Regions from separate parts of the Psychrobacillus sp. FSL H8-0484 genome, predicted to be linked through region 2. Evidence: riboswitches for the same ligand, from Rfam matches in the RefSeq annotation. Region 2 holds a riboswitch; each other region holds the start of a gene.
What was found. Region 2 has a riboswitch for lysine ahead of MHH81_RS20215 (transporter substrate-binding domain-containing protein). Riboswitches for the same ligand answer to the same signal wherever they lie in the genome.

Region 1 (2,210 bases), 1.2 Mb from region 2:
GATATACGGTTGATAAAGGATGGATGTGTGTTCAAGTATTTTTTATTCGTCAAGGTAAATTAATCGAAAGAGATGTTTCACTATTCCCGATTTATCGTGATCCAGAAGAGGAGTTCCTGACATTTTTAGGTCAATTTTATGCCAAGCCAGAACATATTAAACCAAAAGAAATATTTGTTCCGATTAATACAGACTTGCATTTAGCTTCGGAGCTATTACAAATGAAAGTGATTATTCCGCAAAAAGGTACAAAAAAAGATTTAGTTGATTTGGCAGAAAAAAATGCAGTATTAGCATTAAGCGAAAAGTTTCATTTGATTGAAAGACGTGAGGAACGTACGATAGGTGCGGTAGAGGAATTAGGAAATATAATGGGGATTTCAACTCCAAATCGAATAGAAGCCTTTGATAATTCGCATATCCATGGTACGGACGCTGTTTCTGCTATGGTTGTTTTTGTAGATGGAAAAGCGTACAAAAAAGATTATCGTAAATATAAAACGAAGACTGCCGCGAAGCATGATGATTATGGTGCGATGAGAGAAGTTGTTCGTAGAAGATATACAAGAGTTCTAAAAGATCAATTACCTTTACCAGATTTAATCATTATTGATGGAGGGAAAGGACAAATAGAGGCTGCTCGTGAAATCATCGAAGATGAATTGGGCCTAGATGTTCCGATTGCTGGTCTTGCGAAAGATGGGAAGCACCAAACCTCTCAGCTTTTGTATGGAGACCCAATTGACATGATTCCGATGAAGCGTACGAGCGAAGCATTTTATTTACTGCAACGTATTCAGGATGAAGTGCACCGATTTGCTATTACATTCCATCGTCAACAACGTGGAAAGCATACAATAGCTTCTTCGTTAGACGGGATAGAAGGAATTGGACCAAAACGAAAAAAACTATTACTAAAGCATTTTGGATCTTTAAAGAAGATGGAAGCTGCTAGTAAAGAAGAGTTTATAGATGCTGGACTTTCCAGTAAGCTCGCAGACGTTATGATAAATCATTTTCATAAAAATTCGTTGTCTTCAGAATAATGTTGTGTTATGGTTGAAACAATTTAATATTCACTATTCAAAAGTGAAGATAGAGGTGCGAATTAACAAGAGTACTCATCAGGAGGATGAAAAGTTCCTAGGATTGTTGAGAAAAGGGTTATTCGCCGAAATATAGAAAAGCTTTTCCTTCTCTATGTTGGTCCTGCATTTAAGAGATGTAGGATTGTCAGAATTTGATATTCTGGAGGGCTATCTCACATGGACAATTACTTTTTGACCGTGTATGAGACAATGCTTTTCACAATATGTGAAAAGCATTTTTTAATCCTTGCAGATAAAAAAGGGAGATAATGTTCATGAGTAAAATTGTTATGAAGTTTGGTGGTACCTCTGTTGGGACTACAGAAAAAATTGCACATGTAGCTAATCGAATACGCAAAGAAAAAGAAAAAGGTCATGATATTGTGGTTGTCGTTTCAGCCATGGGGAAAACGACAGATGAGTTAGTGAAACTAGCACATGAAATAACGGAAAGTCCCACTAAAAGAGAAATGGATATGCTGTTAACCACTGGAGAACAGGTAACGATGTCTTTACTTGCAATCCAATTAAATGCTTTAGACATTGATGCCATTTCTTTAACAGGTTGGCAAGCAGGCTTACAAACAGACAATGTATATAGAAATGCTCGAGTAGAAAATTTGGATGGCTCTAAAATTCTGAACTTGTTAGAGGAAGATAAAGTAGTCATTGTTGCGGGATTTCAAGGGGTTTCAAGCGATGGAGAAATTACGACGCTTGGTAGAGGTGGATCAGATACAACTGCAGTAGCAATTGCTGTATCAATAGAGGCGGATATTTGTGACATTTATACAGATGTAGAAGGGGTATTTACTTCAGACCCACGATTCGTCCCAAATGCAAGGAAATTAGAGCAGTTGGAATATGACGAAATGCTTGAGCTTGCTAATTTAGGTGCAGGTGTATTGCATCCAAGAGCAGTGGAATTTGCAAAAAACTATAATATTCCATTAAGAGTTCGTTCCAGCTATGTAGAAAATGAGGGTACTATTTTAAAGGAGGAAGTAGACGTGGAAAAAAATTTAGTAGTTCGTGGAGTAGCATTTGAATCGGATATTGTTCGATTAACGATAGAGTACGAAGTTCCTTTTAACGGTTCGTTAGCTTCTATCTTTACTACAC
Region 2 (2,210 bases):
AGAATTCGTTTTGCTTTTCTTTCAGGCACTGGTATTGTACGTATAACGCCTGCTAATAAACCGATAACAGCTCCTATTATCGTACCAATTATGGAGATTAAAAGTGTCATACCTGCTCCACGAAGGAACATTGGCCAGTTATTTACTATTATTGATAAAATCCACTCTAAGCTCATACTTTTCCTCCTTAAACATTAAAACCGACTGCAAATAGATGCAGCCGGTGTCGTGTCACTTCATCTTTATTCTGCCGCTGGTTGATTTTGAATAGCAGCATCCATAATCTCTTGTCTATCTTCCTCAGAGATTTTTGCTAAAATTTCATTTATTTTTTCAGTTAAATCGCTATTTTTCTTAAGTCCTACTGCAACCGCTGTTTCTTCCTCTGGTGCAACAAATCCGTCTGTAAATTCAACCATTGCAAACTTATCATTGGCTGAAGAAGCACTAATTCCTTCTGGGCGTTCGGATACGTATCCATCAATCACACCTGATTCTAGAGCAACTCGCATTGCAGGGAAATTATCCGATGCAGGTTGTTTCTTTACGCCTTCAATTTGATCAATCACACCATAATGAGATGTATTTAATTGTCCAGTTACCTTTGCACCACTAAAATCTTGGATAGAAGTAGCTCCTTCAAAAGGTCCACCTTTTTTTACTACCATTACAAAGTTAGATGTGTAGTAGTTCTCAGAGAAGTCGATTGTCTTTTTACGTTCTTCTGTCGGTGACATCCCAGCAATAATTGCATCAATCTTTCCAGAAGTTAATGATGGTACTAATCCGTCCCATTCTGTTTTTACAATTACTAATTCTTTTCCTAATCCATCTGCAATTCTTTTTGCAATCTCTACATCATATCCACCTGCATATTCTGAGTTACCATCAATTTTCACGCCCCCGTTAGAGTCGTTTAATTGCGTCCAGTTAAAAGGTGCATAGCCTGCTTCTAAACCTACTGTAAATGTATTGTCCTTATCTGTAGCTGATGAAGATCCACTGTTTTCCTTTTTGTCTGATCCACATGCTGCTAATACCAAAATTACGGTAAGAAATATTGATAATAATAATAGTTTGTTTTTCATTTCTATTACTCTCCTTTTATTTTCAGTCTATGCGTATGAAATCTAAAAAAGGACAACTTGTACAAAAAAAGACCTGAGATGAACTCAGGTCGCAATATGTATAGTTGCCCTAAATCCTCTACTTTTCCCAAATGAGATAGCACACCATTATAAACCGGGAAGATTATAACGGCAGTCCTGCAGTTCTTAACTACAGACCCAGCAAGTAATACGGAGAAATATTACAAACTTCGGCGACATTCCCTTCTCTTTAGCATCATAGCTTCTCAAACTCCACTAAAGACTGTTAAATATCGCGCCTCTACCTCACCTATACTAAGTGAGGTCATATTCAATTATTGTTCATAGTTTACAATATCAATTTCTTTCTGTCAATCTATCTAGATTAAACACTTCTCTGACCGAGTATGATAAAGGACTCAATCCCTCAGCAAATCCATATATATAAAAGTATACTTCATTTTTTAATGGATTAAGTTATTTCAAAGAATTCGGTTATGCCAGTGTATTATCGACTGATTAAATCCTGTTGATTTATTCATAAAAATTGTTATTCGAAGGAGAACTGCGTTGAAAAAAATCTGGTTTTTAGGTTTTGGTTTTTTTAGCATAAGTTTAGGATGGTCATTGTATAACGGCTTTGTTCCATTCTTTCTAGATAATTATATTACAAGTACTGCATTAATTGGTTTTCTGATGACAATTGATAATTACTTTGCCCTTTTTTTACAGCCATATATCGGAAACCGCAGTGATCGAACGAGTACACGTTTCGGTCGACGTATGCCCTATTTGCTTATTGGTCTCCCCATTACCGCTTTATTCTATGGTCTTATTCCTTTTCATACTAGTTTACTTACGTTAATCATTTTTATGGTTTGTATGAATTTATCTATGGCCATTTTCCGTTCCCCAACAATATCCTTAATGCCAGATATTACCCCTGAACCAGAACGTACAAAAGCAAATGGAGTTATTAATTTCATGGGTGGGTGCGGCGGCATATTAGCGTTTAGTGCTGGTTCATTCTTATTCAGTATGGAAGAATCGTTACCATTCTTAGTGGTTTCAATTATTTTCTTAGTAGCTTTAGTAGTTGTTTTTAAAAATATTAAGGAAAAC
Region 3 (2,210 bases), 630 kb from region 2:
GTCTTCTTCCATGTTCAGTATTTTCTTTTCGAATTCATCAAAATCAAAATGTTCACTTGAACGAAGTCTTTCCATCATTTTTTCTTCAAATTCTTCCATCGATACTAAAAAGAAGAGTGCGTTTAGTGAATGAGCTTGGTGGTTCTCGTTCTTTTCCCATTCCCATGTATCATACTGCCTAACTAACTCTACAAATTCTGTTATAGCATCTGCTGGTTCCAACAATTCATGTGTAACCAAATATTCATACAATAATGAAGTAGCAGATGTTAATTTACCTTCATTATCTTCCACTAAAACATATCCCCACTCATAATCATTCAAATGTAAAGCAGTTTTGTGGTGATCAAGTAGTTGGATTTTCCCTTTTGCATGATAAAAATCGTTGAGCCTTTTTTCATTTTCCTCATTCGGAGACAAATCAGTAATAAGTAAAAACGTATCTGGATGATCATGTTCCAAAAAGAATTCAATCTCTCGATTAAGAGACGATACCGAATTATATCGCACCTTCACTTGTTTACCGAAAGCAAGTTTTGCTAAAATGCCACATCCTACCCCATCTAAATCATTATGAGACAATAATTTATACATCATCTTCACCTCAAAAGTAGTATGGCTTTTATATGTCAAACTTATTGATAGTAACTGTTGCTTTTTACTTAATCAATGGACAAAGTTAAGAGTAGCAAGCAAATCAATCGATTGAAAATCTAAATATTAATCCTAAAATAAATTAATTGTAGATTTTAATAGGTCAACTATTGCAATTCCATAAGAAAACAGGTACTATTTTTATAATTAAATAATCACTTATTTCAATAACTTTTGAAGTAAGGATAGAGGCGCAAAGACCATCAGTACACAAATGGAGGATAATGAGATCCTGGGACAATTGTGGAAAGGGGAATTTGCCGAAGCGGAAAGAATCTCATTTTTCTTGAAGCTGGTTCTGTTGTTGAATAAACACTGAATTGTCATATAGGAAACTGTATGGAGGGCTATCTTACGCAAAGAAATAATTTATTGTTTCTACTGCAACAACGAGCCCTCGTTGTTGCTTTTTTGCGTTAATTTACTAACTGCCCTTCTCCCTCTGTTTTTAATAAAAAAATATAGGATGTGGAGAAGTAATGAATTTCGGACAAATTTTAACTGCTATGGTAACTCCTTTTGATGAACATGAGGAGATTGATTTCCAAGCTACAAGAAACTTAATTAATTATTTAATCGCTAATGGAACAGAAGGTTTAGTGGTTTCTGGTACAACAGGAGAGTCTCCAACGCTAACAGAAGAAGAAAAGGTCAAGTTATTCAAATTTACAGTGGAAGTAGTAAATGGAAGAATTCCGGTAATTGCTGGAACTGGATCATACAACACAAAAGAATCAATGAAATTAACAAAACTTGCGGAAGATGCAGGTGTCGATGGCATTATGCTCGTTGCCCCATACTATAGCAAACCATCCCAAGAAGGATTATATCAACACTTTAAGACAATTGCGGAGGTCACATCATTACCGATTATGCTATATAATATTCCCGGACGCAGTGTTGTCAACATGTTTGTTGAAACAGTCATTCGTCTTTCCAAAATACCAAATATTGTATCCATTAAAGAAGCAAGTGGTAATTTAGATATAATGGCCGAAATTATTGACCAAACACCGGAAGATTTTTCATTGTACAGCGGTGATGATGGTTTAACGATTCCAGTGTTATCAATAGGCGGAACAGGTGTCATCTCAGTAGCGTCCCATGTTATAGGGAATGAAATGCAAGCGATGATTAAAAATTTCAAAATTGGTAATATCCAAGAGGCTGCTAAGGAACATCGTAGACTACTACCAATAATGAAAGCACTATTTGCTGCTCCAAATCCAACGCCTGTAAAAGCAGCTTTAAATTTAAAAGGCGTCCCTGTCGGTGGTGTCCGATTACCTATGGTTCCTTTAAACGATGAACAACTTAGCGCACTGCAGCAAGTACTAAATGTACAAGAGTAAGTAACTTCATGAAAAATGATTACTTTTTTGTAGAATCCGCAAATTATATACTAAAAAACAAGAGTAAAATTTAACAGCGCCTATACAAAAGATATGTTTTTACAAGAAGAGCGAATTCCAGATTGAACGGGAATTCGCTCTTCCATATTTATACGAACTCCAACCAAGCAACTACCTCGCAATGAGCTGGGGTGCTGAGTTATT
Region 4 (2,210 bases), 1.0 Mb from region 2:
ATTCGAGAACGGCTAACGTATTAGATGTAAATGATATTATTGAAGAAGTGCCATCCGATAGTGCAAATATGGTCACAACGAAATTTAATACAGAGATCATTAATCGTGTTCTATCCGATACAAATAGTTTAGTACAATCGCATTTAGAGCAAGCTGAGCAAGGAAATTTATCGAGTTTGCCTTATTTAGATGACATCGAATATGACAAGCAAACGATGGAGGATCAAGGGGGAGTTGTATTTTTCGTGCCGATGGGGCAGGCAACGAATATTCCACTCATTGGTAACTTAGGTCCTAAAATTCCGATTCGGTTTCATGTAATCGGAAATGTCCAATCAAATGTAGTGCCAACCATTCAGGAATTTGGTATTAATAATGCGTATGTAGAGGTCAGTATCCATATAAAAGTAAATGTCCAAATTATCGTTCCATTGGCAAGCAAAATGAGTGTCGTAGAGCAAAATATTCCGGTTGCAATGGGATTAGTGCAAGGGCAAGTGCCTTATATTTACACGAAAGGTGAAGGGAACTCTCCATCTGTAGAAGTGCCTTTACCGTTGCCAGAAAAATAAAAAATATTAAGATGCATAGAAATTACTGATACTATAATGTAAATGAATAAAATAGGTAGAGGCTGCAGAGCTTAAAAGTACTATACGGTAGGATGACACCGAGGATCGTATACGAAAGGAAGTTTTGCCGAAATTAGATATGGTTGGTCAAACAATATTTAGTTGGGGTTATTTTGAATAAAAATAACACTGTCATTTATATGATTTATATAAATGGGGAGCTACAAAAATATGGATAAAAGTTTTAATACTTAAATTCAATAGTAGAAGCCAACCTATAATAATTAGGGTGGCTTTTTTTATTTTGAGGAGGAGCAGGTTTTGGAGAATACAATTTTTTCTTTAGTACCACCATTATTAGCAATTATTATGGTTTTAGTCACAAAAAGGGTTTTATTATCATTAGGAGCTGGGATTGTTTCCGCTGCATTACTTGTAGAGAGTTTTGCTCCTGTAGATTCTTTAACACTCTTATGGGAATCTTTTAAAACTTCTTTTTGGGATGAAGGGTTAAATACGCATAATATTTATATATTACTCTTTATATTGTTATTAGGCGTTGTGACAGCATTTGTTAGTTTGTCTGGTGGGAGTGAGGCATTTGCTGCATGGGCGGTTAAAAGAATTAAGACAAGACGGGGTTCAAAGCTACTTACTGTATTTTTAGGAATCATCATATTTGTAGATGATTATTTTAATGCACTAGCAGTTGGACAAATAGCAAGACCTATTACCGATTCACATAGAGTATCACGTGCAAAGCTGGCTTATTTTATCGATTCTACTTCTGCACCAGTTTGCGTGATATCACCAGTTTCCAGCTGGGGTGCTTTTTTAATTTCACAGCTAGGGGTTATTTTTACGACACACGCAATAACTGAGTATACACCCTTACAAGCATTTATGTTAATGGCGCCAATGAATTTTTATGTAATTGCAACTCTATCCATTGTATTTTTTATTGCATGGACAGACTTTGATATATTAGATATGAAAAAACATGAAAAAAGAGCGTTAGAAACAGGTCAACTATTCGATATGGAGAAAACAAATCCAGGGGATCTTCAAGGGGATTTCCCGGAAAATAATTATGGTAAAGTAATTGACCTAGTACTGCCTATCATTTCATTAGTTGTTGTAACACTATTAGCCATGTTTTGGACAGGCTACAACCTGTCTGGAAGAGAATTTAATCTACTGGTGATTTTTGAAAATATGAATGTTCCATTTTCTCTACTTATCGGAGGATTAACAGCAAGTACTTTATCTATATTATTGTATTTACGTCAGTTTAAAACAAATCCGGGTGCAAACATTAGCAACGTATGGAAAGCTCTAGTCACAGGTGTTAACTCTATGCTACCGGCAATCTTTATACTCGTATTTGCGTGGGCTTTGTCATTTTTAATCAATGAATTAGAAACAGGTGCGTTTTTAGCTAAATTGGTAACGGAAAACAATATCCCAGTTGGGGTCATTCCTTTCCTATTATTTGTCTTAACAGCGTTTATGGCATTTGCAACAGGTTCGTCATGGGGGTCTTTCGGGATTTTATTACCAATTGGAGCAAGTATTATAATGGCCATAGAACCCGAGTTATTATTACCAGTTCTTGCGGCTGTATTGGCTGGAGCAGTT

Region 1: it holds a riboswitch for lysine, as region 2 does, so the genes downstream of both, MHH81_RS13860 (aspartate kinase) here and MHH81_RS20215 (transporter substrate-binding domain-containing protein) in region 2, are expected to answer to the same signal.
Region 3: it holds a riboswitch for lysine, as region 2 does, so the genes downstream of both, dapA (4-hydroxy-tetrahydrodipicolinate synthase) here and MHH81_RS20215 (transporter substrate-binding domain-containing protein) in region 2, are expected to answer to the same signal.
Region 4: it holds a riboswitch for lysine, as region 2 does, so the genes downstream of both, MHH81_RS15050 (Na+/H+ antiporter NhaC family protein) here and MHH81_RS20215 (transporter substrate-binding domain-containing protein) in region 2, are expected to answer to the same signal.

What each region holds. Positions count from the first base shown of each region.
Region 1 covers NZ_JBBOSZ010000001.1:2,845,817-2,848,026, reverse strand. Annotated here, with positions in the region: gene uvrC (excinuclease ABC subunit UvrC) at 1-1,046, shown strand, start outside; lysine riboswitch at 1,089-1,267, shown strand; gene MHH81_RS13860 (aspartate kinase) at 1,364-2,210, shown strand, end outside.
Region 2 covers NZ_JBBOSZ010000001.1:4,084,821-4,087,030, forward strand. Annotated here, with positions in the region: gene MHH81_RS20210 (amino acid ABC transporter permease) at 1-176, opposite strand, end outside; gene MHH81_RS20215 (transporter substrate-binding domain-containing protein) at 243-1,088, opposite strand; lysine riboswitch at 1,218-1,400, opposite strand; gene MHH81_RS20220 (SLC45 family MFS transporter) at 1,659-2,210, shown strand, end outside.
Region 3 covers NZ_JBBOSZ010000001.1:3,457,083-3,459,292, forward strand. Annotated here, with positions in the region: gene MHH81_RS17015 (DHH family phosphoesterase) at 1-594, opposite strand, end outside; lysine riboswitch at 833-1,012, shown strand; gene dapA (4-hydroxy-tetrahydrodipicolinate synthase) at 1,134-2,006, shown strand.
Region 4 covers NZ_JBBOSZ010000001.1:3,074,640-3,076,849, reverse strand. Annotated here, with positions in the region: gene yunB (sporulation protein YunB) at 1-572, shown strand, start outside; lysine riboswitch at 621-804, shown strand; gene MHH81_RS15050 (Na+/H+ antiporter NhaC family protein) at 894-2,210, shown strand, end outside.